3 regions of the Chryseobacterium turcicum genome follow, and region 1 is predicted to be linked to each of the others. Evidence: riboswitches for the same ligand, from Rfam matches in the RefSeq annotation. Region 1 holds a riboswitch; each other region holds the start of a gene.
The links. A riboswitch is a leader RNA that binds a small molecule or an ion and turns the genes downstream of it on or off. The one in region 1 is predicted to bind cobalamin.
Positions count from the first base shown of each region.

Region 2: it holds a riboswitch for cobalamin, as region 1 does, so the genes downstream of both, LO744_RS07155 (TonB-dependent receptor plug domain-containing protein) here and LO744_RS15800 (acyl-CoA thioesterase) in region 1, are expected to answer to the same signal.
Region 3: it holds a riboswitch for cobalamin, as region 1 does, so the genes downstream of both, LO744_RS13830 (YncE family protein) here and LO744_RS15800 (acyl-CoA thioesterase) in region 1, are expected to answer to the same signal.

Region 1 is NZ_JAJNAY010000002.1:226,817-232,173, forward strand. It holds gene LO744_RS15790 (hypothetical protein) at 1-118, shown strand, start outside; gene LO744_RS15795 (SGNH/GDSL hydrolase family protein) at 197-994, shown strand; cobalamin riboswitch at 1,285-1,462, shown strand; gene LO744_RS15800 (acyl-CoA thioesterase) at 1,574-1,957, shown strand; gene LO744_RS15805 (HD domain-containing protein) at 2,099-2,689, opposite strand; gene LO744_RS15810 (XAC2610-related protein) at 2,667-3,362, opposite strand; gene LO744_RS15815 (PadR family transcriptional regulator) at 3,664-3,993, shown strand; gene LO744_RS15820 (PspC domain-containing protein) at 4,005-5,357, shown strand, end outside.
Region 2 is NZ_JAJNAY010000001.1:1,573,577-1,578,933, reverse strand. It holds gene LO744_RS07185 (MFS transporter) at 1-150, shown strand, start outside; gene LO744_RS07180 (DUF3267 domain-containing protein) at 547-1,131, opposite strand; gene LO744_RS07175 (CCC motif membrane protein) at 1,236-1,568, opposite strand; gene LO744_RS07170 (DUF2752 domain-containing protein) at 1,586-1,861, opposite strand; gene namA (NADPH dehydrogenase NamA) at 1,906-2,958, opposite strand; gene cdd (cytidine deaminase) at 3,250-3,732, shown strand; cobalamin riboswitch at 4,030-4,206, shown strand; gene LO744_RS07155 (TonB-dependent receptor plug domain-containing protein) at 4,241-5,357, shown strand, end outside.
Region 3 is NZ_JAJNAY010000001.1:3,037,553-3,042,909, forward strand. It holds gene LO744_RS13810 (S9 family peptidase) at 1-590, shown strand, start outside; gene LO744_RS13815 (GxxExxY protein) at 635-1,012, shown strand; gene tpiA (triose-phosphate isomerase) at 1,126-1,884, shown strand; gene LO744_RS13825 (hypothetical protein) at 1,916-2,209, shown strand; cobalamin riboswitch at 2,321-2,508, shown strand; gene LO744_RS13830 (YncE family protein) at 2,612-3,883, shown strand; gene LO744_RS13835 (T9SS type A sorting domain-containing protein) at 3,892-5,004, shown strand; gene LO744_RS13840 (T9SS type A sorting domain-containing protein) at 5,059-5,357, shown strand, end outside.

The DNA of each region.
Region 1 (5,357 bases):
AGAAAAGAACTACGAAAATCTTGGATTAACTGAAGAAAATTTGAAATGGCTAAAAAATAATGATCTTCACCAGATATCTGATAGGGAACTTTATGTACCTTTTGGAGGTCGTTTATAAAATTAAATAAATACAAAACCATTTTTACCATCAAAAAATATTTAATTTATATCTTTGAACTATAAATATTCATTTACAATGACTTTCATCTACAAAACAATCTATTTATCGATATTCAGTATTTTTTCTTGTACTTTAATTAATGCCCAAAATAAAGTTCCTTTTGGGGTGGTAAAAGCCGAAGAAGGATATGCAATGGTGCGTGTACACAAAGAAGATTACCGAAAAATCGTTGATAAAATAAGAATGAAAAGAGGCGATGTTTTTGTTTATGTAAAGCCGGCTCCCGGAGAAACAGAATGGATTTGGATAAAATATCCTGAGAAAGAAGAACTTCCAAAGCCTTTTGTAAGGTACGATAGCCTTAATAAAGAAGGAATGGTAAATAAAAGCCGTATTGCATTTATCGATCAGCTTCCAAAATTTACTCCCATATTATCTAAAAATGGAAGATCTATTACTTTCACCGATAATAACAACCAAAAGATACCAACCGCTCAAAGAACGAAAGTGGTGATTGACATCTATCCTTCGAGTGCAAAATTCAAAAAGCAGGAAAAAGATGCAGAAGGAAATATCATTAAAATCGACAAACAAAAACCTTGGGGTATCAGCAAAGAACTTCCTGAAGATTTAAAGGAAGTAAAATCGGTACGTGTACAACAACCGGGAAGAGGTTCTGTTTTTGTGAGAGAAGCCATCAAAAATATGTTTCAGCCTACGATGGATTTTGAAAACATGGGCGTAACTTCCATTGACGATGACCATATTTTTCTTTACATGATTAATGGTTCAGGAAAAGACCGATACACTACTTTTTGGACCATCAAAGAAGGAAGAGCCATCAGTCAGATTGTTTACGCCAATCCTGAATAAAAAACTTACTTAAACTTTTATTTAACCACAAAAGGCTCAAAAGATTTAGATATTTATATTCAAAATAAATGAGTATCTAGAAAAAAGTGCGCAAAAGTTTTTGAAAATCTTTGATTTTTTATTCTTTTGTGAACTTTAATAATCTAAATAATAGCATTACAATTATCTTTTGTCCCTTTTGCGGTTAAATCTAAAACTACTTTAAATAGGCTTAAAATTAAAAAATCTAGTTTATTATTCTTATTTTTGCACCCGAAAAGTATTTAGCTTTTGGTGAATAGCCTTTGCTTATTACTTTTCAAGAAACTGGTTCTGTTTAACCGCAGATTAAAAGGGAATCGTGTGAAAATCACGAGCTGTCGCGCAACTGTAAGTAACCGAAGTCTTTATAAAAAACCACTGTGCAAAAGCATGGGAAGGAATAAAGATGTTACAAGTCAGGAGACCTGCCTATTTCTTTAGACAAAAACTTTCGCGATTTGAAGTTTATTGATCTTATAGTCTTTTGGGAATTTCATGTTCCCGAATAATTCTGTGGGTTTAATACGATTTCATTTTCGCTTTAATTAATAATGAAATATGACTACAGAAGAAAGAATTCAATCATCGGAAACCCGAATTTTCAAAGCCGTTTTCCCTAACACGACCAATCATTACGATACCCTTTTCGGAGGAACAGCGATGCAATTGATGGATGAAGTAGCCTTTATTACTGCTACAAGATTCGCAAGAAAACGCGTGGTAACGGTAAGCAGCGATAAAATAGATTTTAAAAAACCAATTCCTGCAGGAACCATCGTAGAGCTTATCGGAAAAGTTTCCCACGTTGGAAAAACGAGTATGAAGGTGAATGTAGAAATCTACACCGAGCAAATGTATTCTTATGAAAGAGAGAAGGCAATTGTAGGAGATTTTACTTTTGTAGCGATTGATGAATTTAAGAAACCAATTCAAATACTATAGACAGAAAAATTTCGGCAACTTTTAGCTGCCGAAATCCATTTCTTTCCCCCAAGTTTTCGGTGGGTAAAACCTGCCGAAAACTTTTATTTATGTTCTAAATCTTCCCAAAATTGAAAGAATAATTTCATGAAAATTGAAAAACTATCTCAAGACTTTTCCGTTCTCTAAATTTAAGTTTAATAAAGTCTGAAAAGCCTCTCCCATTTCATCTGAAGCTCTGCTTATGGCATTTTCCAGCATATTTCTTATTTGCAGTTCGGTTACCTTGGCTTCAGTCCAGCTTTTTCCAGCGGTATAAGTGTTGAGAATAAAAGGCATTATTCTGTCGATAGCACACGCAAAAATAGCATCAGGAGTTTGTTCTTCTTCAAATTCAAGCCACAGATTGAAAAATTCTGAACGAATAGGCTCATCTAAAATACCAAAAATATTTTGTGCAGACAGCTTTTCTCTTTCAAACTTCCCTACCATTGCCGCTTCATCAAAAAGAAAAGTATCACCGGCTTCAATTTCTACTAAATCATGAATAGAAAGCATTCTTATTACTCTCAATAAATCGATATCGGCTCTGTTTTTCGCATAAGGAAAAAGAATTTGCGCCAAAATAATGATTTGCCAAGAATGTTCCGCGGTATTTTCTCTTCTAGAATCATCTGCATTATAATTTCTTCTCTGTACATTTTTCAGAGCATCTACGGCGATGATAAAATCAATCTCTTTCTGTATTTTCATTATTTTCTTCTTTAAAATATACCTCTCTAGGATAAATGGTAGTTGTTGTAAACCATTTGTAATCTATAAATTCTCTTTTTACGGTGGTTACTTCTTTAGAATCTTTGGTATCTTCTTCAAATTCTAAAACTTTCAAAAGTCCTCTTTCGGGAACGAAAAGGTATTCTGATCTAAGATTCCAGCAGCAGCCATTTTTTAAATAAGCAGTAATTCGTTTAAGATGAGAATCTACTGCAAACATTCCTGAATTTGACCGAACCAAATCGGTGAGTTCATCATTTAATACCAACTGTTGTGTAGAAGCATCGTTTAAATAAACTTCAAAAAAAGGATTTCCTTGATTATTATTTCCGTTTCTAATGGCAACATCTTCAGTTCCGTCAAAATTAAAATCATCAAAAACAACCGATTTTTTTAATGAATCTAAAGCCGGCTTTCGGTTTTCATTTAAATCTACATAAAAATTACCTGAAGATAAAGTCTGATATTTTTTCATCGAACTTTTATCATAAATATCAACAGTTGCTTTCCCATTGCATTGATTCTCAATACAATTTTCAATTGTAACAATAACATTAAATTTTTCTGAAACATTCGGTAACTCAAAAAAGTTTTGTGCACTACAAAGTCCACCTAAAAGAACCGATGTCATTAGAAATCTGGAGTAATTCATGGTTGGTTAGTTTTAAAATCAAAATTTCAGAAAGAAAATCCGAAAAACTTGATAACAAAGATAAAAATTTAAGACCAAAAACGAGTGTACTTATAATAATTAATGAGTAGGTAGAATTATTACATAAATTTATTAAATTGATTTACAATACTTTAAATGTATTTTATAAATAATTTCACTACTTTGCATTGCATATTACCATTTTAATTACATATCTTTGTAATGTAAAATAGGAATAGGTTCAACTAGCTAGGAACCGAAATCTAAAATTTATATAACTAATTAACAAAACCTATTAAAGATGAATACCGAAAATACCAAAGCGCAAATGCGAAAAGGGATTCTGGAATTCTGTATTTTAAGCCTCATCAACAACCGCGAAATGTATGTTTCTGATTTAATTGATGAACTGAAAAAAGGAAAACTGGATGTCGTGGAAGGAACACTCTACCCTCTTTTAACCCGATTAAAAAACGGAGAGTTTCTCTCTTACAGATGGGAAGAATCTACAGGAGGTCCACCCAGAAAATACTATCAGATTACAAAAAAAGGAGAAACTTTTTTATCTGAATTACAAAACACCTGGAAAGAATTGACAGATTCTGTAACCCAAATTACTCAAAAACACTAAAAACAAAAGCTATGAACAAGACACTCTCAATAGGACTCGCAGGTTTTTCTTTCACCATAGAAGAACACGCATACATAAAGCTCAGCGATTATCTTAATGCACTGAGAAGCTCTTTAGACGCTTCTGAAGCTGATGAGGTAATGCATGACATAGAAATAAGAATGGTAGAAATTTTCAGAGATACTTTAGGAAAACGTGAAGTAATAAATGATACCGATGTAGAAAAAGTAATTGCACAAATAGGATCTCCTGAAAAGATTGAAGAGCAGGAAGAAGCCTATTATTCTGAAAAAAACACAAGAACTCAAGCTACAGGAACAAGCTACAGTGACAAAAAACAACTGTTTCGTGATCCTGAAACACAAAAGATTGCAGGAGTTTGCGGAGGTTTAGCCGCCTATTTCGGAATGGATATTACAGGAATGAGACTTCTTTGGATAGGCATATTTGTTATCCTATGTTTCGGAGCGCCATCTATGCTGTTTGTACCTTTACTTTATATTATTCTTTGGGCAGTTTTACCAAAAGCTGAAACCGCTTCAGATTTTTTGAAAATGAAGGGTAAACCTCTCAACTTTGATAATTTAAAGGAAGAATCTGGCAAAATTGTACAATTCGCTAATGAAACTACGACAAGAGCAGGAGAAATCTATAATGAAAACAAACCGAAAATTGGCTCAGCTGGCGACACCATCTTAAAAGTACTTAAATATTGTCTCGCAGTTTGGTTGGTATTAATGGCTGCAGGTTGTTTCATCGGATTATTCGCAATGATGTTTGCTTATAGTTCAGATAAATTTGGTATGAATAATAATCTTGGATTCTATCTTGAAGAAAATAATCTTGGCTATCTGATATTAGCAATTGCTGCATTACCAACGATTATTGTGGGTGTAGCGTCTTTATTACTATCAATTAAATTATTCTCTCCGAAAAGCAAATTCAATTATGTAGGACCTGTTCTTGGAACATTAGGAATTATCTGGATTATTCTGATTGGTGTATTGGCAGCAAGCGCATCAAGATTCAATTTCAGATACAGTGGAGAAAATCAGGATTACGAAAATATTTCTATTATAGCTCCAAATGATACAATCTATCTTGACAGTAAAAAAGTAGCAATTCCTGAAAACTTCAATACTTATTTTAATAACATTTATTCTGATAAAGTAACGATTTACAAAAGAGATTATCCTAGTGTAGAAATTACAAGAAGAGATGATATTAAAACACCATATATCATTATTAAAAAAGAAGCGGAAGGATACAACCAACCTCTAAAAATGAAAATTCCTGTGGAAATCAGAGATAACAGGATTTTTCTTCCAAACTATTTTGAGTATCCTTATGAGTACAGATTCAGA
Region 2 (5,357 bases), on a different contig from region 1:
GGTGTTGCAGGGCCTATCATCGGAAGTGTTGCCGATTTTTTCGGGATGCAGTTTATCTTTCCATTCAGTGCAGCCATGGTTTTTATCGGATTGGGGCTGGCCTATTTTCTGAAGAAAAAATCAAACTTAAAGAAATTGAATGAGGCTTAAGTTTAAACTGAATTGAATGAGTACATGATATTTTTTAACCGCAAAAGCGGCAAAAGATTTTATGATGAATAAGTTATTCAAAAGCTAGCAAAACAAGTTATGAATAAAAAATTTACATTTTGGAAACTTTTCAATCTCTCTTTTTTGATTCATTTCTTTTGCGGTTAAAAAGACGTTTTTTTTCATTTACTAAAAGCTTATTTATATTTAAATGAAAAAAAATATCTCGCTGATTTTGCTGATTTAGCAGATTAATATCTATGCTTTTAATCTGCTAAATCTGTGTATCTGCGAGAATTATATAAAAACTGATTAAAAAAAATCAAAAGCCAATCACACAGAATTTAAATTAATAAAACTTAAAACAGGCTCTAAATTGAATTGGTTTAAATAAAATTATTCTTTTGAACTATAAACAAAGCAACCCGCTTCGCTTGGATGGTCTAAAACCAAATCATCAGGATTTTCATTTTTTAAAATCATTAAAATCATAAAATCTCCTGCAGCTCCCATGGTAAAGAAAACTCCGAAACATAAAAGATAAAAATTGCCTGTAGCGATTGCCCAAACTGAAGGAAGAAACCCCAAAACAATAGCGGGCATTACAACTCCTATTCTATAGTATTTTAGTTTTAATGGTTCTTTACAATGGCAATATGGTGTGAGATATTGTTTCAGAAAACCAAATTTTATAGAGCTAAAACCATTTTTACAGAAAGGCAAAAAAGTAAGTCCATGAATGAGCTCGTGCAAAACGATTCCTAAGGCTATAAAAAACAAGGGAATAAACCCACTTAAGAAAGTATATTTTTCTATAAGTCTCTTAAAAGTAGTACTAAAATGTTCGAAACTAAATTGGTTGCTCCAAAGAAAAACATACGGAATTACAAACACCACACAGGAATACAGCAGTATTTTAAGCGAATAAGCATTTGCTTTCTTTAAATCAATAGTCAGCTTTTTTTCTGTATGATTTTCCATTATTTTTTACTAATGTTTAAATATATTGATTTAAAAATAATTCATTGAAACAAAAAAGGTTGCAAAAAAAAATTGCAACCTTCATTATTTCTTATTGAAACTTATTATTGTCCCATCAATTCTTTGATACGTTCTTGCATTAATGCTTGGTCTGAAAGAGCCTCCCATCCGAAAACTGATATCAATACAATATTTAATACAAGATATAGTGCACTCAATATCAAACCAATAATACAAAGGATTTTTCCTGTATTAAGATTATTGTAATCTGAATAAAGAGTAGGATTTGCCTGATACAATGCATTGTCTTTTTTGTAAAGTACAAGTCCGATAATTCCGGCAATTAGCCCCAAAATACCGTAACAACAACATCCGATGATAGAAACAATTCCTAAAACAAGTACCGCCGTAGCATTAGGTAATTTTTGTTGATTCATAATTTGTTTTTTAATGTTTAGTTTAAATGAATAATAAAATGTTTATAAAAGTAGGAAAAAACCATGATTAGTGAATTAATTATTGCTAAAAAAATTAAAATCTGACCATAATTTCTTTTCCTGTCTATAAAATTGATTCCTACAAAACAGAAAAACAGCAATAAGGTGTACACTGCCGGAAACATTTGAAAGGCCTCAGAAAACTTTCCCTGAAAAACCATCAAAATAGCCCGCTGAGTTCCACATCCGAAACATTCGATTCCCAAAAACTTTTTGCTGGGACACGAAAGCATAAAATCTTCTATACGCATTGCCGTCTTTTAAATTGCTTTTAAAATTAAGAAGAAATTTTCGCTCTAAGGTATTGATGCGGAAAAAAAGTTTCTTCTTTCATTTCAAACGAACCATGAACCGCTAAATAAGGATTTCGTAAAATCTCTCTTGCTACAAATATCAAATCAGCTTCACCATTTTGAAGAATTTCTTCTGCCTGTTCGGTTTTCGTAATCAAACCTACCGCTCCGGTTTTCACATGTGCCTGATTTCTTATCGCCGAAGAAAACGGAACCTGATAACCATCAAAAACAGAAATTTTGGCACCGTGAATATTTCCACCACTTGAAACGTCGACTAAATCAACATTGTGGGTTTTCAAAATTTTAGACAATTCTACACTTTCGTCAATATCCCAGCCATTTTCAGCATATTCAGTTCCAGAAATTCTCACAAAAAGTGCTACATTTTCGTTAAGTTCTTCGTTGACAGCATCTACAATTTCCAATAAAAACCTGATTCTGTTTTCAAAACCGCCTCCATACTCATCGGTTCTCACATTAGAAAGCGGTGATAAAAACTGATGAATTAAATATCCGTGAGCAGCATGAATTTCAACAACATCAAAACCTGCATTTACCGCTCTTTTTGCCGCATTTTTGAAATTTTGAATCTGTTCTTTTATTTCTTCTAAACTTAACACATGCGGAATTCTTTCAGTTGGATGATACGGAATAGCACTTGGAGCCAATGTTTCCCAACCTTCTTCTTCCGAAATCTGTTTATTTTCCCATGTAGAACCTTTTCTTCCGGCATGAGCAATCTGAATTCCTATTTTACTTTCTGAATTTTTGTGTACAAATTCTACAATCTTCTGAAGTGCATCAGCTTGCTCATCATTCCAAATTCCCATGCAGTGATTGGTAATTCTACCTTTTGGCTCTACTCCACTTGCTTCTACAATCAGAAGACCGGTTCCACCTTGAGCACGGCTTCCGTAATGCACAAAATGGAAATCATTAGCAACACCGTTTTCACAAGAATACATACACATTGGCGACATTACCCAACGGTTTTTAAGCTCTACATTTCTAAATTTTATCGGAGAATATAACATTTAATTATTTTTTTAAGAACTAAAAATACAAAATTCAGTATGATCTAGACCAAACGCATTAGAAGTTTTTTTTAACACATTAGTAATTTCTAAAGTTTTAAGCTTTGAAAATAAAAGACCACATAAGATTAAAAATCAAAGATTTTTCTTATGTTTAATTCTCGAAAAATCTCAAATTTCAAATCACACCTCCATCTTCCATCTTCCTGCCTCAAATAGAAACCATCAACTACTTATTGCCCACCTCATTAAAAAAGTTTACTTTTACGCCCCTTTTTTACGGAGAAAAAAATGAAAAAAGATATAAAAATCAATTACGAACATTTCAAAGGTAGGAACGAACTTTCAGAGGTTGAAAACCGTCTTTTTGAACAGGCAATTCAGGCCAGAGAAAAAGCATACGCGCCATACTCTAACTTTTTTGTAGGATGTGCTGTTTTGCTAGAGAATGGTGAGATTTTCACAGGAAATAATCAAGAAAATGCGGCTTTCCCGTCAGGACTTTGTGCAGAGCGAACAGCCCTTTTTTGGATTGGAGCTAATTTCCCCACTCAAAAAATTAAAAAGATTTTTATTGTAGGTGGTCCAGAAGAATTTTCAGAGAAAACCCCACCCATTCCTCCATGTGGAGCTTGCCGACAAAGCATTATAGAATACGAAACAAAGCAAAATGAGGATATTGATTTGTATTTCTCCAGCTTAAATGACGAAGTAATTAAAGTGAGTTCTATTAAAGATTTGCTTCCTTTTTATTTTGACGGAACATTTTTGTAATCTTTTTGCAGCTTTTCTCGCACAGATTACTTTTACATTTTCGCGGATCACGGGAAATCAACACCTCTATTTTGCCACGAATGCACAAATATTAAAAAATATTCGTGCATTCGTGGCTTAAAAATTAAAAATAACCATAGGAAAATCTGCTTCAGAAAACCAAACTTACCCAAATGGTTGGGACTTTTATATAAATTTCATTCGTTAAAATTTCCGATTAAAACCATCTAGTTTAAATCAATTGTATGGGTATATTTTAGGCTTAACAAAAATTTAATCTTTCTTTTCAAAAAAGCTATATTTGCAAAAAATTTTGGTTTCCAATAGATTGGAACTAAGAGGGAATTGAGTGAAAATCTCAAGCTGTCCCCGCAACTGTAAATCGCATACAAAAATTGCTACAAAAACCACTGCCAAAACGGGAAGGTGTAGCAAAGCGAAAGTCAGGAGACCTGCCGAAATTTAATATTAATAATAGAATTGCTTTCGGAGGAAAGGCAGATATGATATGATTTTAAAAAAAGCATTTACCCTACTTTTGGTGTCTTCTTGCCTGACAATATATTATAGTCAGGAAAAAAATATTGACACCGTATTTGTATTCGACAATCAGATGAAAAAAGTAAAACTTTTTCATTCTTTGACTACTTTATCTCCTGCAGATATTCAAAAAAACTCTTCGAACCTCTCCGAGGTTTTACGTTTTCAGTCTCCTATTTATATTAAAGAAAACGGCCGTGGTGCAGTTTCTTCGCCTTCATTTAGGGGAACAACAGCGCAACAGACAGCATTCGTATGGAACGGAATTAATATCAATTCGCAGTTTTTAGGACAGGGCGATATCAATAATATTGCAGTTTTCGGATACGACCAAATGGAAATAAAATCTGGAGGCGGAAGTGTCATCTACGGAAGTGGCGCGATTGGCGGAAGTATCCATTTGAATAACGATTTAAGTTTTAATCAAGGTTTTAAAGGAATATATAATTCTGAAGTAGCTTCGTTCGGAACGTATAATAATTTCTTGAAAGCTGAATATAGTAATGATAAATTCAGTTTTAAAGCTTCAGGAAATTATTCAATTAGTGAAAATAACTACGAAGTTCCCGAAAAAAATTACATCAATAGAAACGGAAAGTTTTACAATACAACTTTCAATATAGGTACGGCCTATAAAATTGCAGAGCATCAAACAATTTCTTGGCAAAGTCAGTTTTATGATGCGACTCAGAATTATAGGATTCTTGCGGAAAATGTGGATAAAACTAGTTATGCAGCACAGACTTTTAGAAGTTTAGTTGCTTGGGACATCAACAAATCTAAAGTTTCAAACAGTTTAAAAGCAGCTTACACAGAAGATAATTTCAAATATTTCGGAATTTATAATGCCCCTTTTACGAGTGGCGGAATTAATAAGAACTACATTTTTAAAAATGATTTTAATTACTTCATTATTCCTAAACTGAATATTGGTGTTATCGGAGAATTTCAGCAAAATCAGGCAGAAGGCCTAGGGACTTCAGAACTTCGAAATGTCAGTAGAAATGTAGGCTCGGTTGCGGGTTTATTAAGATATTTCGCGACGCCAAATCTTCGTTTTGAAGCTGGAATAAGACAGAATTTTA
Region 3 (5,357 bases), on a different contig from region 1:
GTCAGGAAATGGGAAGACAATGGTATGAAGACGGAAAAATGATGAAAAAGAAAAATACATTTACCGATTTCATCGATGTAGGAGAATATTTAGTTAAAGAAAAATATACGTCCCCAAAACATTTATATGCTCAAGGAGGAAGTGCAGGCGGACTTTTGATGGGTGCTGTTATTAATATGAAACCAGAATTGTGGAATGGAGCTATTGCTCAGGTTCCTTTCGTAGATGTTGTAAACACCATGTTAGACGAAAGTATTCCTTTAACAACGAATGAATACGATGAATGGGGAAATCCTAATAACAAGGAAGCGTACAGTTATATGAAATCTTATTCTCCCTATGAAAATATCAAGAGAAAAAACTATCCGAATTTATTGGTAACAACAGGTTTACACGATTCTCAGGTACAATATTTTGAACCTGCAAAATGGGTAGCAAAATTGAGAGATTTAAAAACAGATAAAAATGTTTTATTCTTAAAAACTGACATGGAATACGGTCATGGTGGTGCTTCCGGAAGATTTGATTATCTAAAAGATATTGCATTGGAATATGCGTTTATGTTTAAATTGGAGGGAATTAGTAAGTAAAAAATTTAGCTCACGCAGATTTAGCAAATTTTGCAGATTTAAAAATGACGGAAAATGAAATTTCATATATTATTCGTAAATGCATTTTTAATGTTTACAATCAATTAGGTCCTGGTCTATTAGAATCAATATACCAAAGAATACTGATTTATGAACTTGAAGAAAATGGTTTAAACGTAAAATCAGAAGTTTTGCTTCCTGTTTATTATAATAACAAAAAATTTGATTTGAATTTCAAAATAGATATTTTGGTAGAGGATAAAGTAGTTTTAGAATTAAAATCAGTAAAAGAATTGGAAGCAATACATTATAAACAACTTTACACTTATTTGAAATTATCTGACAAAAAACTGGGGTTACTTATCAATTTTAATACTACAAATATTATAGAAAATATAAAAAGAGTTCTCAACAACCTTTAAATCTGCTCAATCAAAATAATCTGCGAGAAAATTCAGCTCACGCAGATTTAGCAAATTTTACAGAATAAAATTTAATTTAAGTAAAAAAGAAATAAAAAGATAATATAGAAACTATGAGAAGAAAAATAGTTGCAGGAAACTGGAAAATGAACAAAAATGTAGTTGAGGCTCAACAATTAATGATTCAATTACTAAGCTACAAAAACAATAACGCAACCAATTGTGAAGTTTGGATTGCACCGCCTGCTTTGTATTTAACCATGGCAAAAGATATCTTCGAGAAAAACGAAATCGGAGTTTTCTCTCAGGATATGAGCGAATTTGAAAGCGGAGCTTACACTGGCGAAATTTCTGCAGATATGTTGGAGTCTATTGGCGCAACGGGTTCTTTAATCGGACATTCTGAAAGAAGACAATATCACGGTGAAAACGACGAAAGCTGCAATAAAAAAGTAAAATTAGCTTTAGACAAAGGGTTGATTCCTGTTTACTGTAATGGTGAAACTTTAGAACAAAGAAAAGCAGGTCAACATCTTGACGTAGTAAAAACTCAGACTGAAACGGCTCTTTTCACACTTTCTGCAGAAGAAATTAAAAAAGTGGTGATTGCTTACGAACCAGTTTGGGCAATTGGAACCGGAGAAACTGCAACTCCTGAACAGGCTCAGGAAATTCACGCTCACATCAGAGGAATTATCGCTGCAAAATACGGACAGGAAATTGCAGACGAAATCTCTATTCTTTATGGAGGTTCTGTAAAACCTGATAACGCAAAAGAAATTTTCTCTCAACCTGATATCGACGGTGGTTTGATTGGCGGAGCTGCTTTAAAGCTGGAAGATTTCTCTAAAATTATTGAAGGTTTTAACTAAAATATAAATTAAAAATTACATCAAATAAATAATGAAGAAATTTATCTTACTTTATTTTGCCATTCTTTTATTTGATGTAATTTATTCTGTTTTTTACAGTTCTATCGTATCTGCAATAAACATAGAATTTCTCAAATATCCTTTTATCATCATTAATTACCTGAGTTGTTCTCCGGCAATATTTTTCAATAGGCTTCTTCCTTTTTATTTGCCATTACCAACTTATCAATCGTTTTTAATTCTCTTTGGGAACGTCTTTTTACAGACTCTTCTCATCTATACTATCTTTTTCAAAAAGAAAAATAATCAAAAACACATCAGCTAATCGGTTTCAATTAAGCAATTCGTAAAATCACAAAGCTTTATTAATAAATTTACAAACATAATATTGATTAATAAAAACTAATCGTAAAAATAAAATCAATTTTTAAATAATATCTTTGCAAAAGTTTAAGGTTGAACCCATGCGTTCATTAATAGGGAATCAAGTGAAAAAATAATTCTTGAGCTGTACCCGCAACTGTAAGCTATTCAACTTATTATAAATACACCACTGAACTTTAGGTTTGGGAAGGTTATAAATAAGATGCAAGCCAGGAGACCTGCCTTAGATTAATTTCAACTTTCGGGAGTAAAAGTTTATGAGATAAAATCTTCAGAGATTTTTTCATGATAGTTTTTTCCTGCAGTGAAGTTTCGGGAACAAAACTTTAAATATAATTATATCATGAAGAAAATCTATTTTCTTATTCTTGCATTTGTAATTTCATATGCAAATGCTCAAACTGAAGGAATTTTAGTCCTCAACGAAGGCGGTATCGGAAGCAGTACTGCAGAAGTATCTTTCATCAACAATCAATCGGTTGTCACCAACAATTATTTTAAACTTAAAAACAATAATGCGATATTGGGTGACACCGGTCAGGACATTAAAGTTTTTGGCGATAAGATTTTTGTAGTTTTAAATTATTCCAATACAATCAAGGTCATCAACAAATCTGATTTTTCTTTGATTACAACGATTTCAACCAATCTTGCTAACCCAAGATATATTGCTTTTAGCGGAAATAAATTTTATGTAACCAACTGGGGAAACAACGGTCCTACAAACTACGTATCAGTTTATGATTTAAGTACTTATGCTCACGAAACGAACATTCCTGTAGGAGACGGACCTGAAAAAATCTTTGCCAAAAACAATAAATTGTATGTTTTACTGAAAGGAGGTTTCGGACTTAATCATTTTATGGATATCATCAATACGACGACCAATACTGTTGAATCACAGGTAAATGTAGGAGACTCACCGAACAGTATTTTTGAAAAAGACAATTTACTATACATTATGAGTTCGGGAAATCCTTATGCCTCTACTTCTTTCGGAACACTTACGGTTTATAACACAACCACTCAGACTACAGCTTCTACTACAACATTTCCGGTCGGTGTAAAACCTTCTTATATGGATACCGACGGAACGAATATCTATTATATGAATGAAGCATCAATCTACAAAACACCTATTGCTTCGCCTTCAATTACTACCGCTCCAATTGCCGTTACACCGATTACTGTAAACAGCTACGGAACTGCGTACGGATTTAATGTTGTTAATAATAAAATCTATGCAGCCGACCCTTCAGGATATACCGCTACAGGAAAAATCTATGCTTACGATTTACAAGGTTCTTTGTTGAATACGTTCACAGTAACTTCTCTACCCAATCAAATTATTGCTTATAATACCGCATCTCTTTCAACTGCTGAAAACACAAGAGCTTCTAAGTTATCATTATACCCTAATCCTGCAAGCAATAAATTCTTTGTAAAAGGGTTAAACTCAGGAAACATTCAAGTTTATGATGCAAACGGAAGAATGATTATCAATACTGAATACACTCAAAACGGAATTGATGTGAGTACACTTTCTAAAGGAGTTTATATTGTAAAAATTACTGATAAAAACATCAGCTTCAACGAAAAGTTAATCATTAAATAATCTTTGAAATGCAGAAAATTTTAAGCTTTATATTCACTTTTGTTGTTACATTGTCTTTTGCGCAGTTTACAGCAAATGACGTTAAATTTTTCGTTGGAAGTGGTACTCAAACAGCGTACGTTGTTGTAGATTTCAAAGATGGAACCGATGACAGGTCTTATGCATGGGGTGTAAGATTCAATGTAGGAGAATCTTTGACTATTAATAATTTATTACAAAGAATTCAGACCGCAGAACCTCAGTTTACATACCAACAAAGTGGTGGATTTTTAAATACTGTAGGATTCAACGACCATTACAGAACTTCGGGGTCAGACTGGTGGAGTACTTGGTCTGGAAATTCGGCTTCAACCTTTTCTGGTAACGGAGGAATCGGAGGAAGTGTACAGGACGGAAGATGGTACGGATTTTCTTACGGATTTTCAAACCCATCCATGCAGGCACCTGCAACACCAATTCCCGCATACAGTTCTCTATGGTACAATTCAAATCAAATGACCAACTGGATTGGAACCGGTTCTAATAAAAGTTTAGTTGTTGTCGATTTCGGAACTGATAATACCAATGGAGCTGCCAATTCTTTTGTTTTTGGAATTCAATATAACGGAACAATTACGGCTGAACAGGCTTTACAGTTGATTGACGCTCAAACCAGCACATTTAATTATACTTCAGCAGCAAATCAAGTTTCTACTTTATCATTAAATTCTTATTCAGGAACAGCAAGCGGAACAAATACTTGGAAACTATACAAGGGAACCAATGTATCAAACTGGAAAACCAATGCTGACCTTTCTACAATAACTTTAGGAAATAATGAATGGTTTGGATTGAGCTTCGGAACAAGAAGACCGTTTACGCCAACAGAAGCGAACATTACTTTAAGCGTTTCTGATGCGACAAAGCAAAGCTTTAAAATATACCCAAATCCGGCGAGTGATTTTATTGTTATTGAAACTCAGGAAAGCGTTAAAGACGTGAATATTTTCTCTGTTTCAGGGCAAAAGGTAATCAATACCCAAAATAAAAAAATCAATATTCAAAGTTTGCAGTCTGGTGTTTATTTTGTTCAAATTAAAACAGATACATCAACCACAACGCATAAAATCATCAAAAAATAATTCAATAGAGAGCATCTTTATGGTGCTCTTTTTTTTTCACTTTAAAATTCATCAATGAAAAAATCAATACTTTTTCTTTTACTATTTATATTTCAATTTTCATTCGCTCAATTAACCGAAAATGACGTGAAATTTTGGGTTGGCACAGGTTCTAAAAAAGCTTATCTAATCGCAGATTTCAATGATTCAGACAATCCGACCTCTTATGTTTGGGGATATAGATTCGATGATGCCAATCTAACCATGGAAGATTTGATTAATGCTATCGACGCTGCAGATTCAAAAGTTACCGCAGAAGTACCAAGCGGATTTTTATATAGTTTTGATTACAACCACCACACTCCAAATACTGA